Regions from separate parts of the Paenibacillus sp. KN14-4R genome, predicted to be linked through region 1. Evidence: predicted binding sites of a transcription regulator. Region 1 holds the regulator's gene; each other region holds the start of a gene.
What was found. Region 1 encodes NrdR, which represses ribonucleotide reductase genes. Its sites were predicted from a motif close to AACACNATATATNGTGTT; they were not measured.
Positions count from the first base shown of each region.

Region 1 (5,396 bases):
CACAGCCCATCGCAGAGAATACACCCCCAAGCATACTATTAACCCCCATGATCGCCGTAGTACGGTTATAAGGAATATCCTGCACATCCCCGCCTTTACTTTTCACAACGTCAGCAGTTATTTTGATGCTTGTGATCATATTCGTCAGGAGCAAAAGACTAATAAAGATCGAGGTCACCAGAATCCCAGAATCAAACATCGGTACTCCCCATTCGAATGGCTTAGGAGCTGAGAACCATGTATCAACGGGTGTCTGTGGCTGACTCACACCAAATAGCATAAACAAGATCCAACCTGTTGCAAGGCTTATGAGTATCGAATAGTTACGGAAGATCGCAAACCGACTTCGCGGTAAAATCATTGCAATAATCACGGTTAAAATAGCAGGAACGGCTACTTGTAAGTTAACTACCGTAGAGGATAAATAGCCAATCCCCATTATGCCTTTCATAAAAGAGCCGCTTAATTGCGCCACAAGCAAAATCAAATATGTACCAATGACAAGCGGTGTAAAAAGCTTCGAAATCGAAGCTGTCCAGCGGAACAATGCAATGACCGCGAATAAAATACCCGCTATGATCATGCCCATTTCAAGCTGCTGCAAACCAACCGAAAGACCTAGAGTACCTGATGCGATTAGTCCAGCATAAACCGTAAATACCCCCCACCAGAGCCCTGCCGGGTTTTCCATAATCGGCAATCGATGGCCAAATATCGTCTGCAATAAGCCCGACAAGCCAATTAACAAGAAAGTTCGCTGTATCATACTGGATATATCTTCTGGCGGAAACCCAAAAGCATGCCCAGCCGCAATTGGCGCGACTAAACTGCCTGCAAGAATGAATACAACCCATTGGAACGAGGAAAAAAATAATTTCATTGGTGACACTCCTATCTTCTTTTCGAACAACCCGCTCTTTCTTCAGTCCACAAAAAACCGTCGACCAAATCGACGGTGTGATCGCTCTTTTTTATTTCTTAGGCAGTTCATCTTCATTCTTTCCAAGAATCTGTGTTAGTTCTTTTAAAAACATGTTAATGTCCTTGAATTGTCGGTAGACCGAAGCAAATCGAATATAAGCCACTTCATCAACAGGATACAGCTGTTCCATTACAACTTCACCTATTGCTCTCGAATCAACTTCTGCTAAAGCTGTTGTACGCAGCTGCAGTTCTACCTCAGTCACTATTTTCTCTAATCGCTCCATAGAGACAGGTCTTTTCTCACATGCGCGGATCAAGCCGCGAAGCATTTTTTCACGGGAAAATTCTTCTCGTGATCCATCCTTTTTAATAACAATTAGCGGTGTCTCTTCTACGGTTTCAAAAGTTGTGAATCGCTTCAGACATTTCTCACATTCCCGGCGGCGACGAATCGATTTATTCTCATTAGCCGCTCTGGAGTCTAACACTTTTGTTCCTGAGTGATCGCAATATGGACACTTCATTTTCCTCACCTCACAATTGTTCGAATTTGCCAGTTGTTACTTGTAATGAACCTTGAGAAAACGAGCATAATAGATTTACCAACCAAGAGGAGGTGAACACACATGGCAGGTAACAACACTTTGATCGTTCCTCAAGCTAATGCAGCTTTGGATCAAATGAAATATGAAGTAGCTCAAGAGCTTGGTATCACTATCCCACAAGATGGATACTATGGCAACATGGCTACTCGTGACACTGGTTCCATCGGTGGTAACATCACAAAACGTCTAGTCCAAATGGCTGAACAACAATTAGCTGGACAAGGACAAAGCCGTTAATTCACCAAGGCAACCAAAGAAGGAGTGCTGGAGGAAACTTCAGCGCTTCTTTTTTAATCAGACAAATACCATTATGAGGCCTTGTCCCAGTTCACACCATAAATTTTATAATATTTATGATAATAGTACAAAACACGTTGAACAAAATGTCGCGTTTCACCGTATGGAATTTGTACAGAATTTTTCTCCGTACCATCCCAAGTTCCGTTTTGTATCCATTTTTTAACATTACCTTGTCCAGCATTATAAGCTGCAACCGCGATGACCATATTACCATCGTATTGATTAAGCAGCCAATTTACATACCAGGTTCCCATCTGAATATTAAAATTGGCATCCATCACATTATCCATTGATCCTGACAGTCTACCAAGCTCATTGATCCATTTCGCGGTTTCTGGCATAAGCTGCATTAACCCGAGTGCGCCTTTCTTACTCGTTTCATTCGGTTTGTAATTACTTTCCACACGAATAATTGCAGCTATTAATAATGGATCTACATTATAAGTCTCTGCATGTTTTTTGATTTCAGTGCGAAAATGAATCGGATAGAGCAAAGTTGAAAATGTCTGCGAAAAGACGAACATCGTACATGTAATGATAAGCAGAAGTATCGCGAAAAATCGTTTTTTCCGAAAAAAACTCATTCGAATGCGATTCCCTTCCAAAAGGTTTCGATCTGCTCTTCTGTGGCTTCAATGGATCCACGATTATCAATTACAATATCTGCTCGCTGCCGCTTCTCTTCGATGTTCATTTGGGAGTGCAATCGGCTTTCCGCCTCTTCTATATTATAACCATCTCGGCTCATTAATCGCTCTATTTGTTTGTCGCGAGGGATGTAGACGACCATTACTTGTTCAAAAATGACCTCATATCCGGATTCATAGAGTAGTGGGATGTCCACCACAACAAGCTTGTCCGGATTAGCAAGCTGCTCCTCCGTCATTCGACTCTCAATTCTAGCTCGAATGAGCGGATGCAGGATCGCATTTAAAGCTAATCGCTTCACTTCATTACCAAATACAAGGCTTCCGAGCGCTTTTCGATTTAAAGTTCCATCTTCATTCAAAACTTCTTGGCCGAACCGCTCCTTTATTTGCTGTAAACCAGGTGTGCCAGGTAGGACTACCTCACGGGCAATAACATCTGCATCAATAAGAATAGCCCCAAGCTGTACAAGCTTGGCAGCCACAGTACTTTTCCCACAAGCTATACCGCCGGTAAGTCCGATATTCATCGAGTCTCCCCCTTACACTTTATAATAATTTGATGATTCCCATTAGGATGAGTACGCACCCAGGCAACAATGACATTTTACGAATCCAAGCTAAATCAGCGAATCGCAATCCAAAATGAAGACCTAGCGAAATGAACGTACCACTCGAGAACGCAATCACTGCTGCTGTTAATGCAGGTGCAAACCCGATTAATGCCGCGCCAATTCCTGCTCCGAACGAATCCAGAGACAGTGCCAAGCCAAGAAACACCGCTTCAGATGCAGAAATAGACCCTGATTTATCCATGTCAGCTACTGCTGGTGTGCGAAGAATTTGAATCACGAGCCCAAACCGACGCAGTTCGATGTTTAAAATTTCTTTGACCGAATGGTTCTGGCTTTCTGCAGTCGTATCGTTTTTCTCAACTAACGCCTCAGAATGGTTATCCCGAGATTCGTGATTCTTTTGTATAAAAAGCTGAATGAGTGCCCATACACCAATCCCTATAAGAATGATTGCCCCAATCCTGCTCGACCATTCAGAGCTTAGGAAAGTGGACAGCCACCTGCCAATTCCCATGGACATGTAAATAATAAAGCCGGAGAAACAGGAAATAATGGCGATGGAAAGCAAGCCGATACGGATTTTACGTAATCCATACATCATACCCACACCAAATCCATCAAGTGATACGGCAATGGCAAGCACAAAAAGTGACAAGATAGGCAACATAGATACATCCCCCTAAAGAAAGCATTTCAGCATTTCTCTCTATCTTATGGAGGTTCATTTGTCCATGGTGCCTATTTTTCGATTATTTCTGGCAGTTTGTACAAATATGCGTGCCACGACCAGCAACCACATATTTGGTAATCGGTGCTCCGCATTTTTTACATGGTTCGTCTTTACGACCATATATTTTGAACTGATGCTGGAACATGCCCATCTCGCCCTGTCCATTCACGAACGATTTAATCGACGAACCACCTACTTCAACAGCATGTTTGAGCGTTTCAACAATTGCCGTGTATAAAGCCTTCCGTTCATCAGAGCTTAAAGATTTCGCTTCACGTTCAGGGTGAATCCCCGCTAAGAATAACGATTCATCCACATAAATGTTGCCGATGCCAACAATGCGTTCTTGATTCAGCAGCAGCGGCTTGATCTTGGTGGAACGATTCGCGATTGCATGGGTGAAAGCCTCTAGTGTAAAAACATCCTCAAGAGGTTCTAGTCCCAGTTTATTAAGTGGAGGCTTCACAAATTCCTCACCCTTAGGAAATAAATGCATCGTACCGAATTGACGCACATCTTTATATCGAAGCTCGGTTCCATCTGTGAACGTAAACAAGACATGTGTGTGCAATTCCACAGGTTCATCCTTCGGATACACGCCATATCTCCCCTCCATCCGCAGATGAGACACGAGTACAAAGTCATCAAAAATAATGCGAAGAAACTTCCCTCTGCGCCCGACTGCTTGGATCGTCTGTCCTTGCAGCAAAGCAGCGAATAGCGCCGGGTCATCGGGTAGCTGGATAATGCGATTCAGACGAACTTCAACAGAAGCAACCGTCTTGCCTACAACAAGCTCGGTGAGCGTTCTTCGTACGGTTTCAACTTCAGGTAGTTCTGGCATCGGGTCACCTCACCAATTCGTAATCATGTGTTCAAAATTTAGTCGTTACAGAGAAAAGAAGCACTTTCGGCCGCTGTTGAAATCGTGAATTTTGATTAGGTTAAATAGGGTATTCACTTTTTCAAAGGCGAACGCTTCGCTCCTACAGTACTTCTATTCTCTTCCACTTTACGTTTGTAAACTTATTCCTTATTTAGCTTCGTACCAATTCAGACCGAAACTGACGTCAGCTTTGAGTGGTACATCTAGTTTTAATGCGGATTCCATCACTTCAGGTACGATTTGTTTCATGAGCTCCAATTCATGCGGCGGCACTTCGAATACCAATTCATCGTGTACCTGTAATAGCATGCGAGATTCGAGTCCTTCTTCACGCAGTCTTGCTGCCATGTTTACCATCGCGAGCTTAATAATGTCTGCTGCTGTACCTTGGATCGGTGTGTTCATCGCGGTACGCTCTGCAAAAGAACGAAGATTGAAATTCGATGCATTAATTTCTGGTAAAATACGGCGTCTTCCAAGCATGGTCGTCACATAGCCATTCTTACGAGCTTCAATAACCACATCATCCATGAATTTACGAACCCCGCCGAATACAGCAAAATACTGCTCGATAAACTTCCCAGCATCTTTACGTGTAATGTTCAAGTTCTGCGATAAACCATAATCAGAAATACCGTATACGATACCGAAGTTAACAGCCTTCGCTGAACGACGCATGTTGGAATCCACTTGATCCTGCGATACGCCGAATACGTCCATCGCTGTTTT
Region 1 covers NZ_CP197466.1:3,177,461-3,182,856, forward strand. Annotated here, with positions in the region: gene ACSBOP_RS15615 (purine/pyrimidine permease) at 1-880, opposite strand, end outside; gene nrdR (transcriptional regulator NrdR) at 972-1,448, opposite strand; gene ACSBOP_RS15625 (small, acid-soluble spore protein, alpha/beta type) at 1,551-1,766, shown strand; gene ACSBOP_RS15630 (lytic transglycosylase domain-containing protein) at 1,838-2,413, opposite strand; gene coaE (dephospho-CoA kinase) at 2,410-3,006, opposite strand; gene ytaF (sporulation membrane protein YtaF) at 3,026-3,718, opposite strand; gene mutM (DNA-formamidopyrimidine glycosylase) at 3,801-4,625, opposite strand; gene polA (DNA polymerase I) at 4,815-5,396, opposite strand, start outside.

Region 2 (5,396 bases), 1.1 Mb from region 1:
TGGTAGGTCCACTTGTCCCGTTGGCTCATACTCGGTGAGGAGGAAGCTTCGTGGAACGAGTGTCTTGTGTGAATTGCATTCTTATCGAAAATATTTCAGGAGGATGTACTTTTATTTGTGGGGATTCAGGTTATATTCGGGCATACTCACAAGATTTAGCTTTGCAGCGTGAGGTGGCCGTATTTTTTGAAGATGAAGGTGAATATGCAGATTATAGCGTGTTTTCCCGGAATATCCCTCAGGTGGATCAATATGGGGATGTCTGTATGGTTGTGAATAATGAGTGTTCAAGGATCAAGGTCAATCGAATTAAAGTAATAGCGATAGCGGCTGCCTCCGCATTCCAGGTTGGATCTAATATACAGCTGGATTTGGAATGTAGAAGAAAGCACATCAGACAATTCGTCACAGATATTCCCCCAGAGGAAAAGAAGAAGAAACAAATGATCGTTATTAATAAATAATAAATATTAAAAAAGCTGATTGATACAGGAAACCGTCGCTAAATAATGCGACGGTCTTTTTGCGAGAAATTATAGATGAAGGAAAAGAGTCCTTTTTAAGTAAAGGACTCCTTTAAATTATTGTGCTTTGTGGGATGAACTTTGTGGGATTTCTTTAATCACTCTTGCGGGATTGCCGCCAACAACAACGTTACTCGGAACATCTTTTGTTACGACAGCACCTGATGCAACGACTACGTTATCTCCGATTGTGACCCCTGGGTTAATAACCGATCTGCCCCCAAGCCATACATTGTGTCCAATTTTAACTGGCTTCCCATACTCCGCGCCACTACAACGTTCGATTGGATCTAATGGATGGGTTGCTGTGTAAATATGTACACCTGGAGCTAGGAAACAATTATCTCCAAATATGACCGGGCATACATCTAAAATGACACAGTCAAAATTGGCATAAAAATTTTCCCCGATTTGGATGTTATAGCCATAATCAACTTTAAACGTTGGCTCAATGTACAAGTTTTTACCTGTCGAACCAAATAATTTTTTTAGCAATCTTTCACGTTCGTCACCATCAATTTCAGTCGTTTGATTATATAATCGAGTCAACATTCTCGCGTGGCTTCTTTCCTCTACCAGCACAGGATCTGCGGCAAGGTAGAGCTCCCCATCGATCATTTTTTGCTTCTCGGTTTTCATCTTTTTCACTCCCCAAAAACGTTATTTTCACATTCTTCTATTCTATCATACTAAATTGTTAACTAAACAACGGTGCGTTTTTTGTGTTACAATATGGGATAGATATTGACAAGAACGTTGTGATTTTGCAATGAAGAATCGTTATAAAAAACAACTTGATTTTTATAACGAAAATGCTTATGCTACTATATAGTGTGATGTTTATGATTGTATTTACATAAAACATACTAGATATAGAAACAGTGACTATAGCATCGCCTAGAGCAGCAGGTGTCGAAAATCGACTTTATAAGGGATTCTGGTAGGGATGGGAAGCCTATGCGACACTTCGCAGCTTGTGCATATACTGCATGCTGGGGTTTATTGTGTTGTCATCTTATCTCATCTTTCCGGGATGAGTTTTTTTGTGCCAAGATGGACAAGTAGGAGGTATCAAATGCTTATTGCATACGATTCAAAGACAGGTAATGTGAAGCGTTTTGTCAATAAACTTGATATAGAAAGTGTACAAGTTTCACCGGAACTAGATATTGAGGAGCCATTCATCCTCGTGACCTATACAACTGGATTTGGGCAAGCTCCGAAGTCAACAATGGATTTTTTAGCTGCAAAAGGGCATTTGCTCAGAGGAGTGGCAACCAGCGGCAACATGAATTGGGGATCAAGGTATGGACTTGCAGCTGATCATATCTCAGAGAAGTTCGACGTACCGCTTTTAATGAAATTTGAGCTTAGTGGTACGAACAAAGATGTTGAAAGATTCAAATGGGAGGTAAATCAAATTGTCCATGCAAATACCGAAGTGGATTCAGCTTAATAACGAAATTATGGTGCAGAAAGAGGGTAAGTTTCAGTTCGAGAAAGATCGTGAAGCAGCAAGAAGCTACTTTGTCGACTATGTGAATCAGAATACGGTCTTTTTCCATAATCTCGAAGAGAAGATTGATTACCTTATTGAGCACGAGTATTACGAAAAGGCTCTTTTTGACCGTTACAACTTTCAAGATATAAAAAAAGTTTATGAATTTGTATATAGCAAGAAATTTAGATTCCCTTCGTTCATGAGCGCATTTAAGTTCTATAACAACTATGCGATGAAAACGAATGACGATACAAAATTCCTTGAACGTTATGAAGATCGCATCGCGGTTGTATCCTTGTTCTTAGGACACGGCGATATAGAGAAAGTGATGCATTATGCAGACTTGCTAATTTCGCAAGAATACCAGCCGGCAACACCTACATTTTTGAATGCGGGTAAGAAACGTCGTGGTGAGCTGGTAAGCTGTTTCTTGCTTGAAATTAATGATTCGATGAACTCCATCGGGTTTGCAATCAACTCTGCTTTGCAGCTTAGTAAGATCGGTGGCGGTGTGAGTCTGAACTTAAGTAAAATTCGCGCATCGGATGAGCAAATTAAAGGTCTTGATGGTAAAGCAAGTGGTGTATTGCCGGTTATGAAACTGTTTGAAGATGCATTCTCCTATGCGAATCAGCTTGGCCAACGTGATGGCAGCGGTGTTGTATACTTGAACATTTTCCATGCAGACATTGAACCATTCTTGGATACGAAAAAAATCAATGCCGATGAAAAAACACGGATCAAAACGTTGTCCCTCGGCGTTGTTGCACCTAATAAATTTTTCGAACTTGTGGAAAAAGATAAAGATATGTACTTATTCTACCCACTTACCGTGTATAAGGAATATGGTATTCATCTCGATGATATGGATATCACGGAAATGTATGATGAACTGGTTAATAATCCAAATGTGCGTAAGAAAAAAATCGTGGCTCGCGAGCTCGTTACGAAGATTGCACAAACGCAGATGGAATCTGGTTACCCCTATATCATGTTCGTCGATAACGCGAATGAATATCATGCGCTGAAAGAAATCGGCCGCGTGAAATTCTCGAACTTATGCAGTGAAATTGCACAGCTAAGTGAAGTTTCTACAATCAACGATTACGATCAAGAAGATATTATTAACCGTGATATTTCTTGTAACCTGGGCTCCCTAAATATCGTGAATGTAATGAACAACAAGCGTATGCGGGAAACGGTTCATTATTCGATGGATGCATTGACAGAAGTAAGTGACCGCACGAATATTGCGATTATCCCATCTGTTGCTAAAGCAAATCGTGAATTGCACTCCGTAGGTCTTGGCGCGATGAACTTGCATGGTTACTTAGCCAATAACAAAATTGCGTATGAATCCAGAGAAGCGAAAGACTTTGTTCGTACATTCTTTATGATGTTAAATTTCTATTCTTTGGAACGCTCCATGTTGCTTGCTAAAGAAAAACAAGAGACATTCAAGGACTTTGAAAAGAGTGAGTACGCAAGCGGTAATTACTTTGACCGTTATATCGAAACTGACTTCTCACCCGTTACAGAGAAAGTTCAAGCACTGTTTGAAGGTCATGAAATTCCATCAACAGCAGATTGGATTCGCCTTAAAGAGCAAGTGGCTGAGCACGGGGTATATCATGCTTACCGTCTAGCTATCGCGCCTACAGGTTCGATCTCATACTTGCAATCTTCGACTGCCTCGATTGCTCCGATTACACAGAAGATCGAAGAGCGTGAATATGGGGATTCCAGAACAATTTATCCAATGCCTTTCTTGAGTGAAGAGAACTACTTCTACTACAAAGAAGCCTATGAGATGGATATGTTCAACCTCATTGATTTAGTGGCTGAGGTTCAAGTTCATATTGACCAAGCGATCTCGACGATCCTCTATGTCAAAGACGATCTAACGACGAGAGATTTAGCGAAATACTATATCTATGCACAAAAGAAAGGGCTAAAAACCCTTTATTATACACGCACGAAGAAGAAAACAATTGAAGAGTGTGTAAGTTGTGTCATTTAAGGGGAGCGAATCGATGAGCAAATTTGAAGCAGTCAATTGGAATGCGCCAGCAACGGATTATATCGAACTTTTGTGGACTCAGAACACTTCGCAATTTTGGTTGGATACGGAGATTCCAATTTCTAAAGATTTGAAATCGTGGTCCAAGATGAATGAAGATGAAAAGTTAGCCTATATGCGTGTACTGGGTGGATTGACTTTGCTAGATACCGAGCAAGGTAACGTGGGTATGCCCATGATCGCACAGCACGTGGAAGAGAAGCAAAAGAAAGCGATTCTGATTTTCCAAGCCGCGATGGAAGAAATTCATGCGAAGAGTTATAGTACGATTTTCACAACAGTTGCAAGTACAGAAATGATCAATGACACGTTTGAATGGGTCAAAGACAACAAACAATTGCAGCACAAGACAGCAATTATTGATGAGCTATATAAGAACATTCAAGTGGGAAATAAATTAAGCTTGTACAAAGCGATGGTAGCATCTGTATTCCTAGAGAGCTTTTTATTCTACTCCGGCTTCTTCTATCCCTTGTTCCTTGCGGGTCAAGGCAAGATGGTGGCAAGCGGCGAGATTATTAAGCTGATCATTCGGGATGAGAGTGTTCACGGTGTGTTTGTCGGCCTACTTGCGCAGGAAGAATTTAATCAATTGGATGCAAATGAGCAAGCAATCGCAACGAAATTCGTCTATGAGTTGTTAGAAGATCTGTATACGAATGAATTGGAGTACACAGAAAAGCTATATGATGCGATTGGACTTACACATGAAGTGAAGCAATACATTCGTTACAATGCCAATAAGGCGCTGATGAACCTAGGTTTAGAGCCCTATTACCCAGAAGAAGAAGTAAATCCAGTTGTCTTGAACGGTATTCGTACGGAGACAAGTACACACGATTTCTTCTCTACAAAAGGCAGCGGTTACCAAAAAGGAAAAGTTGAGCCTTTACAAGATAAGGACTTTGCTTTCTTGAATGATCGTGTAGCGGATTCAAAATTTAATTAAATTCATTTGCTGCTAGAAGCGGCATTATAAACCCTCCTTATGGCATGCATGCATAGGGAGGGTTTTTTTGCACAAAATAATAATATAAAAGTATATTTACTTACTAAAAGTAATTTGATATAATGATGTTATTAAACCAAGGGGGATAAACATTCATGAGTGATCATCAAATTCATCCAGGTACAGAGATCGGATATGTACGTTTAAAAGTAAGCAATTTAGAGAATTCTATAGCCTTTTATCGGGAAGTGATTGGTTTTCAAGTAAAAGAGCAGGAAGGTCTTGTCGCTTCGCTTACAGCCGCGGATGGTGTTCATCCATTATTAATTTTAGAAGAGGTTC
Region 2 covers NZ_CP197466.1:2,055,823-2,061,218, forward strand. Annotated here, with positions in the region: gene ACSBOP_RS09720 (spore gernimation protein GerPD) at 1-38, shown strand, start outside; gene ACSBOP_RS09725 (spore germination protein GerPE) at 51-464, shown strand; gene ACSBOP_RS09730 (maltose acetyltransferase domain-containing protein) at 582-1,163, opposite strand; gene nrdI (class Ib ribonucleoside-diphosphate reductase assembly flavoprotein NrdI) at 1,600-1,980, shown strand; gene nrdE (class 1b ribonucleoside-diphosphate reductase subunit alpha) at 1,952-4,045, shown strand; gene nrdF (class 1b ribonucleoside-diphosphate reductase subunit beta) at 4,059-5,054, shown strand; gene ACSBOP_RS09750 (VOC family protein) at 5,210-5,396, shown strand, end outside.
Region 2: nrdI (class Ib ribonucleoside-diphosphate reductase assembly flavoprotein NrdI) is a predicted target of NrdR. The motif match lies at 1,345-1,362, and genes of this name have one in related genera.

Region 3 (5,396 bases), 130 kb from region 1:
CACTCCCATCGACTCAACTACTGGTTGAGGGATTGTTGCTGTAACCTCTCTCGCCGCAGACAAATACGGCGATGCACTCTCCGCCATATAATCCGCATGCGACTCCAGCGCTTTAGCTACCGCATCGGCAATGGACTCTACGCGATTAGCTCCAAAGCCAATCGCACCGGAACCACCTATGCCTTTCAAGTGCTTCACGAGCAGCTTCACTTTATTGCCATGATCCCCATAACGTAAGAATAACGAGCACACGCGGCCTAACGCTTCTGCCATTGCAAAGACGTCTGAACCTGCTTTACCTACATTCAAGAAGATCTCGCTTGGCGTTCCGTTCATATCGTTGATTGTAATATAGGCCATGCCGAATGGCGTATTGATCTTATATGTCGCGCCGCGCAATATTTGAGGACGACGTTTGTACTCCTTATCGACTACATTGTCAGCCTCACTAACAGTAGGCTCTTCAGCTTTGGTCTCTACCTTCTTCTCTTCATCCTTCTTGCTCTCGGACGTAGATAACACCTGCACATCGCGGCTTCCGTCCCGATAGATCGTAACCCCTTTACAACCTAGCTCGAATGCCAACTCATACAGCTGTTTCGTATCTTCAACCGTGAAGTCTGCCGGGCAGTTGGCAGTCTTCGAGATCGAGGAATCGACCCAACGTTGAATCACTGCTTGTACGCGGATATGATCCTCCGCAGACAACGTCATTGCTGTCACGTAGTAATCCGGCAGTTCCTGACCTGGATGTGCATCACGCCATTCTTGCGCAATCGGCACATATTGTTTATCGAAACCTAGACGACTCTGACGGAAGTATTCAAAAGCAAAGTAGGGTTCAATCCCTGTTGAAGTGCCCACCATCGTGCCTGTACTTCCAGTCGGCGCTTGTGTAATAACCGTTACATTACGCATCCCGTTTTCTTGAATCGCTGTACCTACTTCTGGGAAAGCATCAAGCATATTTTTCATAAATCCGCTTTGTAGGAATTGATCTGCAATAAAGTGTTGGAACGAACCTTTTTCACCCGCAATTTCCGCCGAGGACAGGTACGCTTCTTTTGCCATAAAACCATATAGTTTATCTAGGAATACCATCGATTCTGGTGATCCATAGCGAATTTTCAACTTAATCATCAATTCAGCAAGACCCATTGTACCCAAACCAATACGGCGTTCACCTTGTTGATTGACCCTATTTTCTTCAAAATGATACGGTGTCTTATCGATCACATTGTCGAGGAAACGCACCGAGTAACGAACTGTACGTCCAAGGTCTTCCCAATCTACATCATGCTTCTCCGCATTATAGAACTTGGACAAGTTCACCGCAGATAAATTACATACGCCCCATGCTGGCAAGCCTTGTTCCCCACACGGATTCGTACAAATAATCGGGTTAAAATACCATGAGTTCGACATATCATTATAGCGCTCCATGAATACAACGCCCGGCTCTGCCGATTTCCAAGCCATTTCAATAATCGTATGCCACACTTCACGTGCACGAACGGTCTTGTACAGCTTCACTTCTTTGCCAAGTGCTTTCCAAGCGTCCAAGTTACCGTCCCACATCTTATCATAGTCAGGGTCCGTTGTATCCGGGAATACAAGCTCCCACTCGAGGTCTTCTTTTACGGCCTTCATAAAACCATTACTTACGCAAACCGATAAGTTCGCATTCGTAATCTGACCCATTGTGGATTTTACCGTAATAAAATCAACTAGATCTGGATGCCAGTCATTCATCATCAGCATAAGCGCGCCGCGGCGGCTGCCACCTTGCTCGATTAATCCTGTTGTGTAAGAGAACAATCCGCCCCATGACACTGCACCTGAAGAAGATCCATTTACACCTTTTACAATCGCACGACGCGGACGCAGTGAAGATAAGTTAATTCCTACACCACCGCCGCGTGACATGATTTCAGTCATCTCCGATAAAGTCGTCATAATCCCACCGCGGGAATCGTGTGGAGATGGTATGACATAGCAATTAAACAATGTTAATTCATCACTGGCATCCGCACCTGCAGCAATACGACCACCAGGCACCAGCTTCCAATCCTCAAGAATATATCTGAATTTGTCCGTCCATTCCTTCTTCTTCTCGGGTGTTGTTTCTACAGATGCCATTGCACCAGCCAGACGATCCCACAACTGGGATGGGGAATGCTCCACATTTAACGTCAACTTCTCAACATGAGAGTCGATCACTTCTCCTGTGCGAAGCTTTACTTTAACTTGCTTCCCCATTCGCTCAATGACCTCACCTACTTCTTTGGTAGGAAATTTAGGATCATCTTTCGTTAAAACAAGGACCGTATCTCCAACTTTCGTGTTGTTTGTATCTGCATCTTTCAGTGCATAGCGATCCAAAAAAATCTTTTCACTCAAACCCTCTAATTGTTTCATTTGCATGGTTCCCATCGTGGCAACACCCTCCCAAAGAAAAATACAAGACCAACAATATAGCATAGGACAACCTTTTTAGCAATAAACTCTTTATGTAAAACACACTATATATAGATCTTTTAATCATTATATAACACAATATATTGTGTCGCTAGTCCTCGTTCCATGAAATAACAACATGTAAGTCAAGCAGCAAATACTTTTTCTCTTATTTACTTAAATTTGCTCTCTTTTTCATCAAACATGCTTTGTGTTTATCAGAACATTTTGCTAAATTTAACTTGAGGGGGCGATTGCCAATGATCTATTATCGTGATCAATTCATGCCAGAATCTGATGTCCATATTTCACCCGATGATCGAGGTTATTACTTTGGTGACGGTGTATATGAAGTGTTCCGCATTTATAACGGTCAGTTATTTGAAAAGGAGAAGCACCTGCAGCGACTCATTCGAACTGCAGAGCAAGTGCGGATTGAACTTCCGTACTCCATCGAAGAAATCGAAAACATCTTAGACCAACTCATTAATGAGACCCATACGAAGCTTGGAACACTCTATATCCAGATTACTCGAGGCGAAGCACCTAGAGCCCATCCTTTTCCAACAAAAGCAAAACCGATTCTCATGGCCTACTGCCGCCAATCTGATCGACCGTTGTCAACGATGGACAGTGGCATAACAGCGATAACGGCAGATGACATCCGCTGGCTGCGCTGCGATCTGAAGACACTAAACCTATTACCTAATGTTATGCTTAAACAAGCTGCCATTGATCAAGGCGCAGATGAAGTGATCTTACATCGCAGCGGGATCGTAACCGAGTGCAGTGCTTCCAACATGATGATGGTAAGAAATCATACGCTCTACACACATCCGGCTAATCATCTGATTCTACACGGCGTGACTCGTGCTGTTGTTCTTGAACTTGCAGCTCAAGCAGGTATCGAGGTACAGGAAGAAGCCTTTCATCTACAAGCTCTTTATGAGGCAGATGAAGCCTTTATTACTGGCACTACAACAGAGATTACACCGATCATTCAGATCGACAATCGACCGATTGGTGGAGGCCTGCCTGGCCCTATTACCCGCAAGCTGCAAGCCCTATTTACACAGCACATAGAGCGTGGTTCTCGCAATAGCTAAGATCCCACGCACGTATACATCTTTTAACACGCATACCGCAATTGTGCCACGCTCACTTGAATGATAAAAGTGGACGTGTACCTATTGCGGTATGCGTCGTTCTGCCTATTTCTCTGTATCCACTTATCTCTTCAAGTTCCATTCCTCTGTTCCGTATTTCTCCGCAACTAGTTTCGCTGCTAATTCCTCTTCATATGGAGTCAGCGCACCTTCTGTAAACTCAACCTTGAGTCCCTCAGCCATTCCAACTTTAAAAGCAGCTTCAACCTGAGCCAAATCAACTGCATTCTGCCCCAAATCACGCAGTACATCATTAATCGTAACAGCTTTATTTAGGAAACTCATCTTCATCCGCTCTGCAATACGTTCACTTGAGAAAATTAAGCAGCGAAATAGCTGATCCACGTCCATATCGAGTAAGATCGATCCGTGCTGCAGCACAACATTTTTCTGACGAACCTGCGCGCTACCCGCCACTTTACGTCCTTCCACTACTAACTCGTACCATGATGGGGAATCAAAGCACGCAGATGATCCCATGGACGCATATTTTTGCTGATCTTCTTCTGTTGCAAGCTGTACCATCTCTGCATTTAAGCCTAACTTACGAAAACCGAGCAGCAAACCTTCGCTCAGCACACGGTATGCTTCTGTAACGCCTGTTGGAATACCTGGATAGTCCTCTTTGACAATAATGCTATATGTGAGCTCTTTATCGTGTAAGACAGCTCTGCCTCCCGTAGGACGACGCACAAAGCCCAACCCTTCTTCCTTTACCCGTTCTAGATCAATTTCTTTTATTGCTTTTTGAAAATAACCTATAGATAATGTCGCGGGATCCCAGCCATAAAAACGTACAGTAGGTGGTACCAACCCCTCACTGTGCGCATTTAGAATCGCCTCGTCAATTGCCATATTTTCCGCTGGTGTCCGGTTACCTGTATGCACAAAACGCCATTTACTCGTCATCTAAATGAACCCTTCCTTCTTCTAACGTGAAAGCTTGTATGAATCTTTATTTTACCACACACACCCATCCTTTCAAAAAATAAAGACGTTTGCTTCGTTCCACCTTTCTGTTATGAAAAAGGGCTCTTTCGGAGAATACTAGATAAAACGTATTTTGCAGGAGCTAAGCCACATGCACACACCTAACAATTCCGAGCTTATTCGCCCCATTCGTGAGGGGCTTAACATTCATTTTAATCGTGAGTGGGTTACAGAATTAGAGAATCGTACTGACCGTGGAGGTCCATGGGATGACTTTACCTTATTTGACCTTGCCTATGAAGCTGAGCAAGCGACGCGGATCGATTCATTTGATCAACTACTTTGTCTTTCACATGTGCATAAATTGGAACCGATGATCCATCAAATTGACACCGCGAAGAAAGTACTTTTCGGCATGCACGGTAGAGCCATTTTGGCAGATGAAGTGGGACTTGGAAAGACAATCGAAGCTGGTCTTATTCTCAAAGAATACATGGTACGCGGACTCGTCCGTAAAGTACTGATCCTCGTTCCTGCTTCACTTGTACTGCAATGGGTTCGTGAGTTGAATCAGAAGTTCGGAATTGCCGCTGCCGCTCAGAAAAAAGAATATATGTGGACGCAGTGCGACGTTATTGTCGCTTCCATGGATACAGCCAAGCGCGATCCGCATCGCTCGATTGTGCTTGAACAAGAATATGACATGCTCATTATTGATGAGGCACATAAGCTGAAGAATAAGAAAACGACGAACTACGCTTTCGTCAAAGAAATTCGGAAGAAATATTGCCTTCTCCTTACTGCAACACCTGTTCAGAATGATTTGCAAGAGCTATATAATCT
Region 3 covers NZ_CP197466.1:3,050,612-3,056,007, forward strand. Annotated here, with positions in the region: gene ACSBOP_RS14915 (adenosylcobalamin-dependent ribonucleoside-diphosphate reductase) at 1-2,433, opposite strand, end outside; gene dat (D-amino-acid transaminase) at 2,718-3,563, shown strand; gene ACSBOP_RS14925 (lipoate--protein ligase family protein) at 3,687-4,532, opposite strand; gene ACSBOP_RS14930 (DEAD/DEAH box helicase) at 4,705-5,396, shown strand, end outside.
Region 3: ACSBOP_RS14915 (adenosylcobalamin-dependent ribonucleoside-diphosphate reductase) is a predicted target of NrdR. The motif match lies at 2,551-2,568, and genes of this name have one in related genera.